DNA from 3 places in the Promicromonospora sp. NPDC059942 genome. Region 3 is predicted to be linked to each of the others. Evidence: riboswitches for the same ligand, from Rfam matches in the RefSeq annotation. Region 3 holds a riboswitch; each other region holds the start of a gene.
What was found. A riboswitch is a leader RNA that binds a small molecule or an ion and turns the genes downstream of it on or off. The one in region 3 is predicted to bind cyclic di-AMP.
Positions count from the first base shown of each region.

Region 1: linked by a shared signal. The riboswitch ahead of ACFV9Q_RS15580 (C40 family peptidase) and the one ahead of ACFV9Q_RS28655 (C40 family peptidase) in region 3 are both predicted to bind cyclic di-AMP.
Region 2: linked by a shared signal. The riboswitch ahead of ACFV9Q_RS20430 (C40 family peptidase) and the one ahead of ACFV9Q_RS28655 (C40 family peptidase) in region 3 are both predicted to bind cyclic di-AMP.

Region 1 is NZ_JBHWLR010000008.1:284,556-288,884, reverse strand. Features, by position in the region: gene ACFV9Q_RS15585 (hypothetical protein) at 1-270, shown strand, start outside; gene ACFV9Q_RS15580 (C40 family peptidase) at 398-1,132, opposite strand; cyclic di-AMP (ydaO/yuaA leader) riboswitch at 1,134-1,329, opposite strand; gene ACFV9Q_RS15575 (hypothetical protein) at 1,493-2,386, shown strand; gene ACFV9Q_RS15570 (S8 family serine peptidase) at 2,526-3,587, shown strand; gene ACFV9Q_RS15565 (C40 family peptidase) at 3,674-4,327, opposite strand.
Region 2 is NZ_JBHWLR010000013.1:112,396-116,724, reverse strand. Features, by position in the region: gene ACFV9Q_RS20440 (aminotransferase class I/II-fold pyridoxal phosphate-dependent enzyme) at 1-161, shown strand, start outside; gene ACFV9Q_RS20435 (universal stress protein) at 236-1,216, opposite strand; gene ACFV9Q_RS20430 (C40 family peptidase) at 1,380-2,024, opposite strand; cyclic di-AMP (ydaO/yuaA leader) riboswitch at 2,177-2,369, opposite strand; gene ACFV9Q_RS20425 (metal-dependent transcriptional regulator) at 2,521-3,237, opposite strand; gene serC (phosphoserine transaminase) at 3,320-4,329, shown strand, end outside.
Region 3 is NZ_JBHWLR010000038.1:13,225-17,553, forward strand. Features, by position in the region: gene ACFV9Q_RS28645 (ABC transporter permease) at 1-156, shown strand, start outside; gene ACFV9Q_RS28650 (phytoene desaturase family protein) at 458-2,326, opposite strand; cyclic di-AMP (ydaO/yuaA leader) riboswitch at 2,455-2,634, shown strand; gene ACFV9Q_RS28655 (C40 family peptidase) at 2,635-3,519, shown strand; gene ACFV9Q_RS28660 (NAD(P)-dependent oxidoreductase) at 3,661-4,329, shown strand, end outside.

The DNA of each region.
Region 1 (4,329 bases), on a different contig from region 3:
ACGATCATGAACAACCCCGACCCGGCCGGCAAGGACTCCGGCTGGACCGGCTCCGCGCTCGACGGGCAGCGTTCCGGCAGCGTCACGCTGGCAGTGGTGCCCGCCCGCTGCGACGCCCACGCCGTGGGCGAGGACAAGCGCGGCACCTTCCTGCCCGTGACGGCGAGCGTCGACGGCGTGACGCAGCACGTGATCTACGTGCCCATGCCCGACTCGGCGCGCGCCGACCTGTTCGCCTTCATCGCGGACAGCTGCGACTGGCCGGAGTAGGGATACGCGAGAGGCGCCGCCTCCGCACCGGATACCCGGTGGCGGAGGCGACGCCTCACGAGAAACTCTGTTCAGACAGTGGCTCAGCTCTGCCTTTTGTCGTCAGAGCCTGCGGCTCCGCTCCGGGTCAGACGACGCGGATGAAGGTCGGGCTGTTCTGCCACATCTCGGTGTAGCGCACCGGCATGCCGGCGGCCCAGGCCTCGATGATCATGCCGTTGCCCGCGTAGAGGGCCACGTGGCCGGGCGTCCAGACGATGTCGCCGGGCTCGGGGTACGTGACCTGGTAGCCGGAGCTGAGCAGCGCGCCCGACGAGTGCGGCAGGGAGATCCCGAGCTGGGCGTACGTGTACTGGATCAGGCCCGAGCAGTCCATGCCCTCCGCCGGCGAGTTGCCGCCCAGCACGTAGGTGATGCCCAGGTAGTTGAAGGCGACGTTGACGGCCTGCTGGCCGAGCGGGACGGGGTCCGGCGCGTCGACCGAGACGACGGCGGGGCCCTCGCCCTTCTCGCCGTCGGCGCCCGTGGAGGTGCCCAGGGCTTCCATCTCGATCGGCATCTTCGCGTCGGCCGGGACGGTCACGGTGGGGGCGGCGGCGACGGACTGCTTGGCCACCGCGGTGAGGGAGTTGAGGTCGACCGAGTTGAGCTTCGCGGTCTTGACGTCGGTCTTCAGGTCCATCGCCGGGGCCGCGTGGGCCGTCGTCGCGATGGTGGAGATCAGGACGCCACCGGCGGCTGCGGCGAGCGCGCCGCGGCGGGCAACTGTGCCGGCGTTCTCGGTGGCGGTACGAGCGAGGATGGTCAGCGGTGTCTGGGCCGGGCGGCTGTCACGATGCCGTCCGCGGAGGGAGTTCGTCACCTAATGTCTCCTGTACCGCCTGCGAGGTCAGCTGTCGGGTTCGGGTAGGAGTACAACCCGGCCGCACGGCTACTGGGGGGTTTCCGTCCGGCTTCACCCCGAGGACGACGATCCTGCTGTCGCCCGGGAATGGGTCCCCCGCTCCTGTCTTGAACGTCTGGTCACGAACCGGTGACAGGACTCGGCGTCCGGATCGCGACTCCACCGTGGGGGTGGAGCAGAAGTCAAAGTACACACGTTCACGGAAAAAGTCACGATCGGGTTACGCATTACGGTCTGACCCAACGAAGGCGCAGATTTGCGTCGTTCCGGGCTTCAGGGGTTATGACCGACATCACACATCCGCTAGCGTTCGGCGGCATGGGCGAATCGCACTCCCGTATCTCCGCCTGGTGGGTGTTTCCCATCAGTGCGATCGTCTGGTGGACCTGTGGGTTCCTGCCCTGGCTCGCCCAGCTGTCGTACCAGGTCACCGGCGTCGCGCAGGCTTCTGACGCCGCCGCGGCGGGCCTCCTTCCGCTGCCCTTCACGGCCGACGGCGCAGTGGTCGGCCTCGTCGTGATGGCGCTGCTCGGCGGCGTGCTCGCCGGGGCGACCGCCCGCCTGGCCCGTTCGGCCGGAGGGGGCGCCGGAGCCGCGATCGCCGGCACCCTGCTCGCGATGGCCGGGGCCGGCGGCGCCTCCTGGTGGCTCGCGGCCCGCGAGACCGTCCCGGGTGACGCCATGCCGCTCGGCATGCTCCTGGTCACCTGCGCGGCCGGGATCGTCGGCCTCGGGGCCGGACTCCTGGCGGGCCTCGGGCCGGCGGCGCTGCGCGGCGTCGCCCTCGCCCTGCCGGTCGTGCTCCTCGACGGCTGGTTCTGGGGCTTCGTGCCCGGCAACGAGGTGTCCCCGACCGGCACGTGGTGGGTGTTCGCCGTGGCGCTCGGCATCGCGTTCGGGCTCACCGTGGACAGCAGGCCGATCGAGCTGCTCGGCTGGCTGCCCGCCGCCGGCGCCGTCTGGGTGCTCCAGGCGGCCGGGCCCGCCCTGCTCGCGGTGCAGGAGAACATCTGGCCGGGTTCCGCGCTCACCGAGGACCCGCTGTCCGCCGTGGCCATCGCCGCGGGCAAGATCGCCTCCGCGGCGGTCGTGGCCGACGGGCACCAGCTCGGTGCCTGGGTGGTCGCCCTGCTGCTCGGAGCGGCCATCGCCGCGCTCCGGCTGTCCCGGGAGGCCGGCGACGAGAGCGAGCTCTCCGAGGCGTGGGCCTGACACGTCGCGCCCCTACTGATTGCGATTGTGTAAATTTCACCCCCCACCGGGTGCGAGGCCTGTTCGGCGCCGAGCCCGTCGCCCTAGGTTTGCCCCAGTTCAGGGGTAATCAACCCCTGTGCGAACAATGGGGGCATATATGAACAGGAAGTCATTCGTCGGCGCCGCCACCTCCGCGGCGCTCGTCGTGGCGGCGCTGGTCGCCGTGGCACCGGGTGCGCAGGCCGCGACCAGCGATCCCCTCCGGGACAGGCAGTGGGGCCTGGACCAGATCAACGCCGAGGCGGCCTGGGCGGCCAGCACCGGCGACGGCGTGGTGGTGGCCGTGGTCGACACAGGAGTCGACTTCGACCAGCCCGACCTGGCGGGGCAGCTCCTGCCGGGTGCCACCTTCACGGGCTGCGCGGGCGTCCGCCCGTGCGGCGAAGGGGACTTCAGGGGTCCGGACGGCACCAACGACGGCGACGAGCACGGGACGCACGTGGCAGGCATCGTCGCCGCCGCGACGGACAACGGCATCGGCGTCGCGGGCGTGGCGCCGGACGCGAAGATCCTCCCGGTCAAGGTGCTCGAGGCCGGGTCGGGCTCGTCGCAGGACATCGCGGACGGCATCCGCTGGGCGGCCGACCACGGTGCCGACGTCATCAACCTCTCCCTGGGCTCCGGCCTGGGCGGGCAGCTGCTGACGATCATCGGCGTCGACACCCTGATGCGGGACGCCATCGCCTACGCGCGCGAGCGCGGTGTGCTCACGGTGGCGGCGGCCGGCAACTCGTCGACGCCGCTCTGCAGCGACCCGGCGTTCACCAGCGTCGCGATCTGCGTCGGGGCCACCGACTCGGCCGGGCTCCACTCCTACTACTCGGAGCTGCCGGTCAAGCTGGACCTGAAGAGCGTCTCGGCGCCCGGCGGGTCGGGCGGGCTGACCGGCTGCGACGGTGACGTCTGGTCGACGGTTCCCGTGGGCACGGGTTCCGACACCTGCGCGGGCGGCAGCTACGACTCCTACGCGGGCACGTCGATGGCGACGCCGCACGTGGCCGGGGTCGCGGCGCTCCTGTTCGCGCAGGGGCGCCCGGTCGACGAGGTGGAGAGCGCCATCCTCCGCACGGCCCACGACCCGCTGCTGGGTCTCACCGGGCTGTGGACGCCGCTGTACGGGTACGGCGTCGTCGACGCGGCCGCGGCGGTCGCGTACTGACGCCGGGGGAGCCTGGCGCGCAGGAACACCGCGGCCCACGCCGCGGTGCTCCTGCGCTCTGGTTGTCGGTGCGTTCTCGGTGTGGCTCAGTACGGGCGGATGTAGACCGCGTAGTCCTGCCACTGCTCGGTGTAGCGCACCGGACTGCCGTAGTTGGCGGCCTCGACCACCATGCCGTCGCCGGCGTAGAGGGACACGTGCCCCTGGGTCCACACGATGTCGCCCGGGATCGGCGACGACACCTGGTACCCGGTGGCCACCATCGACGACGACGAGTGCGGCAGCTCGACGCCGAGCTGCGCGTACACGTACTTGACCAGGCCCGAGCAGTCGAACCCGGTGGCGGGCGAGCTGCCGCCGTACGCGTAGGCGATGCCGATGTACTGCATCGCGATCGAGACGGCCTGGGCTCCGATGGAACCGTCGGACGCGTAGTCCGGGGTGGCCGGCTCGGCTTCTTCGGCGGCCGCGGCCGTCGCGGTCACCTGCTCTGTGGTGGTCTCCACGACCGGCTCCGGCTCGGGCTCGGGAGCGGGGGTGACCTTGACGGCCTTGCTCTCGATGGTGAGCCGTGCGTCGTTCGCGACCTGCACCGCCGGTGCCGTCGCGACTTCCTTGGCCAGTCGGTTCGAACCGTCTCCCGCGATCGCGTGTGCGCTTGGTGCGAACGCCGTGGCGAGAAGTCCGGATGATGCCGCGATCACTGCACCGGAACGAGCTGCGGTGCGCGTGACGGACATGA
Region 2 (4,329 bases), on a different contig from region 3:
CCCTGACCCCCGCCGGCGCCACCCACCCGTACGGCAAGGACCCGCAGGACAAGAACGTGCGCCTCGCGCCGTCGATGCCGCCGCTGGACGAGGTCCGCACGGCGATGGACGGCGTCGCGACCTGCGTGCTCCTCGCGGCCGCCGAGGCCGCGCAGGCCTGACCGACACGCCGACGTGTCAGACCCTCAGGCCACCCGGGTGACCTGAGGGTCTGACTCGTTCCGGGACCGCGCGGTCAGTCCGGGCAGTGCTTGTTCACCACGAGCACCGGGCACGCCGCGTGGTGCAGCACAGCCTGGCTCGTCGAGCCCAGCAGCAGGCCGCGGAAGCCGCCGCGACCGCGTGAGCCCACGACCACGAGGTCCGACGCCGTCGAGAACTCCGTCAGCAGCTCGGCGCCCGTGCCGTCGAGCACGATCCGCCGGATCCGCAGGCCCGGGTTCAGGGCCTCGTACCGGTCGATCAGCACGTCCATGCCCGCCCCGATATCGGCCAGCACCTGCTCCCGGTCGATCGAGGACGGCAGCCACGCCAGCATCCCGGCGTTCCCCACAGGCACGCCCGTGACCGCTGTCAGCTCCGCACCCCACGCGTTGGCCTGCACGATCGCGTGCTGCAGCGCCCGCTCGGCCTGCGGCGACCCGTCCACGCCGACGACGATCCGGCGCACCTCCCGGATCTCGGCGACCCCGCCCGCCTCGACGTCCGACGCGGCCGGCGCAGCGGCCGGCTCGTCCGACTCGAGGTCCGGCGGCGTCCAGGAGACGCCGCGGTTGGTCTCGGCGCGCAGCGGCACCACCACCACCGGGCACTTCGCGTGCGCGGGGAGCGCGGACGACACCGTGCCCAGCAGCCGCTCCGTGAACCCGCCCCGGCCCCGCGTCCCGACCACGGCGAGCCCGTAGTCGGTGGACAGCTCCACGAGCACGCCCGCGGCGTCACCGGTCGCGACCTCCGTCGTGGCGCGGACCCCGGCGTCGGCCACGCGGTTCTCCGCCTCGACCAGGACCGCCTTGGCGCCCTCCTGGATCGTCGTGTCGTCCAGCGCGGCGTACCCGCCGTCGAGCGACGCGGCGGTGAACGACGGCAGGGAGTAGCTGCACACGATGTGCAGCGCCCAGCCCACGCGGTGCGCGTAGGCGGTAGCCCAGTCCAGCGCGTGCAGACTCGCGGCCGATCCGTCCACCCCGACCAGTACGACCTCGGATCGTGTCATCGCCAGTCCTTTCCTCAGCAGTGCATCTTTGCCCTCCAACGCTACCGGCGGGGCGCCGGTCGTGGGTATCCGGAGGCAAAAAGACGGCAGAAAGATGGCAAAGCAGAGCGCCCGCCCGAATCTCCCCGGACAGGCGCTCTGCTGCGGTACTGCGTGGCTGCGGTCAGCCCAGGCGGATGAACGTGGGGTTCGACTGCCAGATGGTGCGGAAGTCGACCACGGTGCCCGGCTTGGACGCGTCGATCATGGTGTTGCCACCGGCGTAGATCGAGACGTGACCGGGGGTCCACATCAGGTCGCCCGGCTGGGCCTGCGACGCCGGCACCTGGGTGCCGTAGCCGGCCTGCGCCGACGAGGAGTGCGGCAGCGAGATGCCGAGCTGCGCGAAGACGTACGAAGTAAAGCCCGAGCAGTCGAAACCACTCGGGCTGGAGCCGCCGGAGACGTACGGGACGCCGATGTAGCGGCTGGCGATGGAGATCACGGAGTTGCCGATCGCCGACGCCGGGATGTCGACGGACGAGGAGGCGGTCGACACGGCGCTGGCCGCGGCCTCTGCTGCCTCGGCGGCGGCCGCCTCAGCGGCCTCCTCGGCTTCCTGGGCGGCCAGCTCGGCCTGGTAGTCCTCGTTGTCGGCGGCCGAGACCACCGAGACGGCGGACTTCTCGACGCTCAGCTCGGCGTCGGGCGCGACGGTCACGACAGGTGCGTTCGACAGGGACTCGCGAGCCTGGGACGTCAGCGCGTTGAGGTCCACCGAGTTCATCTTGGCGTGGCCGGTCTCCATCGGAGCGGCCTGCGCTGCCATCGCGCCACCGAACGTGGAGACCAGGAGCGCGCCACCTGCGGCGGCAACCGCGGTACGACGACCAACGGCGGCGTTCTGAGCAAGCTCGGTGAGCGGAGTCACGGGGCGTCGCGCAGCACGATGGCGTGCGCGGGTGGTACGTGCGGTCACGTAGTACCTCTCCTTGTACGCCTTCGAGGTCAGCTGTCGGGTTCGGGTGGGAGAAATCACCCGGCCGTGCATTCCCGAAGGATTACCCGGCTTCACCCCTAGGACGCACCCTGGCGCCCAACGGTGGGTCCCCCGCCTCTGTCATGCGGTCGTCTTGGGGCCCCGGCCGGTGACAGAGTTCGGCGTCCGTCCGAGGACTCTCACGAAAAAGACTCCGTGAGAGCGATCTGAACGTACCCGACCTCACCCCCGATGTCACGTTCCGGCAACGAATGTCATGGCGTGTCGGGAACGTGGCCTCACCTTTCCGACAAAGCGGAAGGTTTGGGACACCCTCGGGTGCGGTTCAGGCGGTCGCGACGAAGAGGTGGCGCGCCAGGTCCTCACCGAGCTCCAGCGCCGTCCCGGCGCCGTCGACGGTCACCGTGTAAGTCCCGTCGCTGAGCTCGGCCGTGATCCGCGAGCCGGGCACGAGGCCGGCGTCGGACAGGCGGGCCAGCAGCTCGACGTCCGTCTGCAGCGGCTCCGCGATCCGGGTGAGGGACGCCGCGAGCGGCTCGCCCTTCACGCCCTTCTTGGCCGCCGCCTCGAACGCGGAGGGCAGCGAGATGACCCCGGCCAGGAACGGCACGTCCGTGTAGGCCTCGCCGAGCTCCGACAGGCCGGGGATCGGGTTGCCGTACGGGTCGTGGTGGGGGTGGTCGAGCAGGCCGACGAGGCGCTTCTCCACGAGGTCGCTCATCACGTGCTCCCAGCGGCAGGCCTCGACGTGCACGTGCTCCCAGTCGAGCTTGATCACGTCGGTCAGCAGGCGCTCCGCGAGGCGGTGCTTGCGCATCACGCGCATCGCCTTGTCGTGCCCGAGCTCGGTGAGCTCCAGGTGGCGGTCCCCGGTCACGATCACGAGTCCGTCGCGCTCCATGCGCGCGACCGTCTGCGACACCGTCGGTCCGGAATGCCCCAGGCGCTCCGCGATGCGCGCGCGCAGAGGGGTGATGCCCTCCTCGTCGAGCTCGTAGATCGTCTTGAGGTACATCTCGGTGGTGTCGATCAGATCCGTCACGTCAGCTCCCGTCATGCGCGCAGCCGTCCAGTCGCCCTGGGCTCGGCGCCCCGGGCGTCGGCCCAGGTTCTAGTCTAGTTCTGTGCCACTGACAATCCCGACACACCTGCTGCCCACCGACGGCCGTTTCGGCTCAGGCCCCTCCAAGGTGCGCCCGGGACAGGTAGATCATCTCGTGGCGAACGCCCACGTGCTCGGTACCTCGCACCGCCAGGCGCCCGTCAAGGACGTGGTCCGCCGCATTCGCGAGGGTGTCACGGAGCTGCTCGGCGCGCCCGACGGGTACGAGGTCGCCCTCGGCAACGGCGGCTCCACCGCCTTCTGGGACGTCGCCACGCTGTGCCTCGTGGAGCGCAAGGCGCAGCACGCGTCGTTCGGCGAGTTCGGCGCCAAGTTCGCCACCGCCACGTCGCGGGCGCCCTTCCTCGAGCCGTCCCAGGTGATCGAGGCGGAGCCGGGCACGGTCGCCTACCTGCAGGCCGCCGACGACGTCGACACCTACGCCACCCCGCACAACGAGACCTCCACCGGGGCCATGGCCCCGGTGCTGCGCCCGTCCGGGCCGGACGGCGCCGTCGTGCTCACCGACGGGACGTCCGGGGCCGGCGCGCTGCCGGTCGACCTGCGCCAGACCGACGCCTACTACTTCGCCCCGCAGAAGGTGTTCGCGGCCGACGGCGGCCTGTGGCTGGCGGTCCTCTCCCCCGCGGCCGTCGAGCGCGCGGCGCGGATCGAGGCGTCGGGCCGCTGGGTGCCGGAGTTCCTGTCCCTCACCACCGCGATCCAGAACTCGCGCCTGGACCAGACCCTGAACACGCCGGCCATCGCGACGCTGCTGCTCCTGGCCGACCAGGTGGAGTGGCTCCTGGAGCAGGGCGGCCTGAAGTGGTCGGCGGAGCGGTGCGCGACGTCGGCCGAGACCCTCTACTCCTGGGCCGACGCCCGCCCCTGGGCGACGCCGTTCGTGCGGCGCCCGGAGGAGCGGTCCACGGTGGTCGGCACCATCGACCTGACCGACGAGATCGACGCCGGACGGGTACTCTCCGAGCTACGCGCCAACGGCGTCCAGGACGTGTTCGCCTACCGGAAGCT
Region 3 (4,329 bases):
GTGCAGACGGCGCTCGACGCCGCGACCTGGCGCGTCCCGTGGGTCGAGCTCGCCGCCGTCGTGCCGGTGGGCGCCCTGGCGGGCCTGCTGGCCGCCGTCCTGCCGGCCCGCCGGGCGGCCGCCGTCCCCCCGACGACGGCCCTGACCCTCGACTGAGGACCTGCGCCTGCTGACCTCGGTTCAGCAGGCCGCAGACGACCATGAACCTCGGAGTTCCAGTCGCCCACGGCCTGCTGAACCAAGGTCAGCCGGCGTTGACCACAGCAGTTGCTGCCAAGAGGGGCCGCACTCTGGCAGCAACCGCTGTGCTCAGCACCGGCCGGCGAACCGGCGGCACGGCGGGGCTGACGCCGTCCGACAGAGCCGTTGAGCACAGCAGTTGCTGCCAGCAGAGGCGCCAACCTGGCAGCAGCTGCTGTGGTCAACACCGAGGGTCCGCTGATGGGTCGGGCGGGGGTCAGCGGGCCGGGGTCTCCAGGACCGCCATCGCCGCCGCGCGGCCCGGGATGCCGCTCACGCCGCCGCCGCGGCGGGCTCCGGCGCCGGCGAGCAGCACCCGCGGGTGCGCGGTCGCCACGCCCCAGCGCTCGGCGGCGCCGCCGACGCCGGCGCCGACGTCGGCTCCGACACCCAGCCCGGTCGCGGCCGGGGCGTCCGCAGGCCCGGCCACACCCGACCCGGCCACACCCGACCCGGCCACACCCGACCCGGCCACACCGGATCCGGCCGTGCCCGACCCAGCCCCGCCCGACCCGGCCACGCCCGCCCCCACCGACGACGACCCAGCGCCTGACTCGGCACTCGACCGGTCCTCCGCGAACGGCCAGCTCAGGTCGCGGTGGAAGATGTGCCCGCCCGGCAGCCCCACGTCGCTCTCCAGGTCGACCGGGGTGCGCACCTCCAGGCAGGGCGCACCGTCGGCGTCGAGCGCGAGCACGTCCTCGATGGGCTCGGCCAGCACCGTGTTCAGGGACGCGAGAGTGGCCGCCAGGGCCCGCTCGCGAGCGCCGTCGGGGTCCGCGCGGAAGAGCCGGGCCGGCATGTGCAGCCCGAACAGCGTGATGGTCTGCGCCTCGGTCGCGGCGAGCTCCGGGCCGAGGATCGTCCGGTCGGACAGCGTGTGGCAGTAGATCTCGCTCGGCGGCAGGTCGGGGATGCGCCCGGCGGCCGCCTGCGCATAGGCGTCCTGGAGCTGGGTGAGCGACTCGTTGACGTGCAGCGTTCCGCTGAACGCCGCCACGGGGTCGACGTCGTCGCGCAGCCTGGGCAGCCGGCGCAGCAGCATGTTCACCTTGAGCTGGGCGCCCTCGGGCCCCGGACCGGCAGCCCCGGCCGACCCCGGCTCCGCGGAGGACGAACCGGAGGACGAACCGGAGGACGAGCCGGAGGCCGCACCCCGCCCGGCCGCGGCGAGCAGCCGGTCCAGCTCCGCCGGCGCGCAGCCCGCGAGCACGTGCCCGGCGGTCACGCCCCGGGTGCGCCCGTCGGCGTCGGTCCAGGCCACCTCGGCCCCCACGGCCCCGGGGTCGACGGCGGTGACGGTCGCCGAGGTGACGATCGTGGCGCCGGCCGCCACCGCGGCGTCGCGCAGGGCGCCGGAGACGGCGCCCATGCCGCCCACCGGCACGTCCCAGTCGCCGGTCCCGTTGCCGATCACGTGGTAGAGGAAGCAGCGGTTCTGCCGCAGGGACGGCTCGTCGACGTCGGCGAACGTGCCGATCAGGCCGTCGGTGGCGGCGACGCCCCGCACGACATCGTCGGCGAAGGTGCGGCGCAGCACCTCACCGAGGGGCTCCTCGAAGAGTGCGCTCCAGGCCTCCTCGCCCACGCCGTCGGACACGAGACGCCGGACGGTGGCGCGCGGGAGCAGGGGCTCGGTGAGTGTCGGGGCGAGGCGGCGGGCCACCTCGGTGGTCATCGCGTAGAACCGGCCCCAGGCCTCGAAGTCGGCGTCGGAGCCGGTCAGGCGGCGGAACGAGGCGCGGGTGGCGGCGTCGTCCTGGGTGTCGACCAGCAGGCCGCCGTCGGCCACGGGGGTGTAGGAGGAGAAGCGGCGGCGGATGAGGCGGACCGGGAGGCCGAGCTCGTCGACGATCCGGCGCGGGAGGAGCGAGACGAGGTAGGAGTAGCGCGACAGGCGGGCGTCGACGCCCGCGAACGGGCGGGCCGAGACGGCGGCGCCGCCCACGTGGTCGGCGCGCTCCAGGACGAGGACCGAGCGCCCGCCGCGGGCCGCGTAGGCCGCCGCGGTGAGGCCGTTGTGACCGCCGCCGACGACGACGACGTCGTACCGGGCGCGCAGGGTGTCGAGCGGGGAATCGGGCATGCACGCCATGGTGACACGCGGCACTCATTGCCAGGAACGTTCCATCACAAGACGGTATGTGACCTAATCGTGACATTTACGCAACGGACGAGTACGGTCGATCTCGCCGCTCCAGCAACGGGGAGGTCCAGGCCCGGACGCCGAATCCTGTCACCGGTCCTGAGCAGCCAGAACGTGACAGGGGCGGGGGAACCAGGTAAGCCGGGCACGCGAGTGTCCTCGGGGTGAAGCCTCCTTGTGAGGCCGGGTGATCGCTCTCCCCATCCGAACCCGACAGCTCACCTCGTAGGCGTCCGAGGAGATCACTGGTGACCGTACTCACCGACCGCACCCACGACTGGGCGGACGACCAGGCAAACCGACCCAGCAACCGGGGGCGGCACCGCGCCGAGGGCCCCGCTCTCACCCCCTTCACCGCTCTGACCCAGACAGCAGCCGAGAATGCCGCCCGTACCGGCGCCATCGCGGTCGTCACGTCCGGCATGCTCGCGTCGGTCTTCACCCAGACCGCCCACACCGCGCCTGCCGAGTCCCACACCCAGACCACGCTCGCGAACAAGACGTTCGACACCAAGACCCGTGCGGGCCTGGCCGAGAACCTCGTGACCAAGGTCGAGGTCGCCCACGACGCCGACTTCCAGTCCGAGAAGGGTCGCGTCACAGTGACCCCGTACGCCGAGACGGACGCCGGCATCGCCGAGGCCAAGGCGAAGGCGGAGGCCGAGGCGCGCGCCAAGGCCGAGGCGGAAGCCAAGGCGAAGGCCGAGGCGGAGGCGAAGGCCGCCGCCGAGGCTGCGGCGGCAGCAGCCGCCGAGGCCGAGGCCGCCGCGGCGGCAGCGTCCGAGTCCTCCGCGGACCTCGGCCAGCAGGCCGTCAACCTCGCCCTCGAGTACGTGGGCGTGCCCTACGTGTGGGGCGGAGCCTCCCCCAGCGGCTTCGACTGCTCCGGGCTCATCCAGTACGTCTACGCCCAGCTCGGGGTCAGCCTCCCGCACAGCTCGGCCTCGATGTCGACGGTCGGCTACCAGGTCTCCGCCGCGGAGGCCCAGCCGGGCGACATCGTCTGGACGTCCGGCCACGTCTCGCTCTACGCGGGCAACGGCATGGTCGTCGAGGCCCAGCAGGAGGGCGTCCCCGTGCACTACACGGAGATGTGGCAGACCAACCCGGTCTTCATCCGGGTGACGGGCTGACGCCTCCCGGCACATCACGCAGTACCCGCACGACTCGCAAGAACCCCCGGCACAGAGCGCCCGCCCGGCCGTCCCGAGGTTCCCCTCGGACAAGCCGGACGGGCGCTCTGCTTCGTGCCCCGGTCGGGTAACGTCCCCGGCGTGAAGATCCTCGTACCGGACGTGCCCTTCGACCTCGACTTCCCGTCCCTGCTGCCCGACGGCGGAGCCTCCTTCGCGCCCGGCGGCACCGACACCGTCGCCACCTACGCGATGAACGAGCCGATCCCTGCCGAGCACACCGACGCCGAGCTGCTCGTCACCTGGTCCAGCCCGCCCAAGATCGTGGCCGACGCCGCCGAGCGGCTGACCGGCCTGCGCTGGGTGCAGACCCTGTCGGCGGGCCCGGACGTCGCGCTGCGCTCCGGGTTCGCGCCCGACGTCGTCATCTCTTCGGGGCAGTCGCTGCACGACGACACCGTCACCGAGCACGCGCTGGCCCTGATCCTGGCGTCGGTCCGCCGGATCGATGTGTCCCTGGCCGCGCAGCGGGAACACCGCTGGGCCAAGGAGATCGCGTTCGCCCAGGCCGACGGCGTCACCGGCCGCGAGTACTCGCTCGACGGCGCGCGCGTGACGATCTGGGGCTTCGGGTCGATCGCCCTGCGGCTGGCACCGCTGCTCACCGCGCTCGGCGCGCAGGTCACGGGCGTCGCCTCGCGGGCCGGCGAGCGCTCCGGCTACCCCGTGGTCGACGCCGGCGGCCTCGACGCGCTGCTGGCCGAGACCGACCTGCTCGTCTCGCTGCTGCCCGCCGTGCCCGCGACGCGG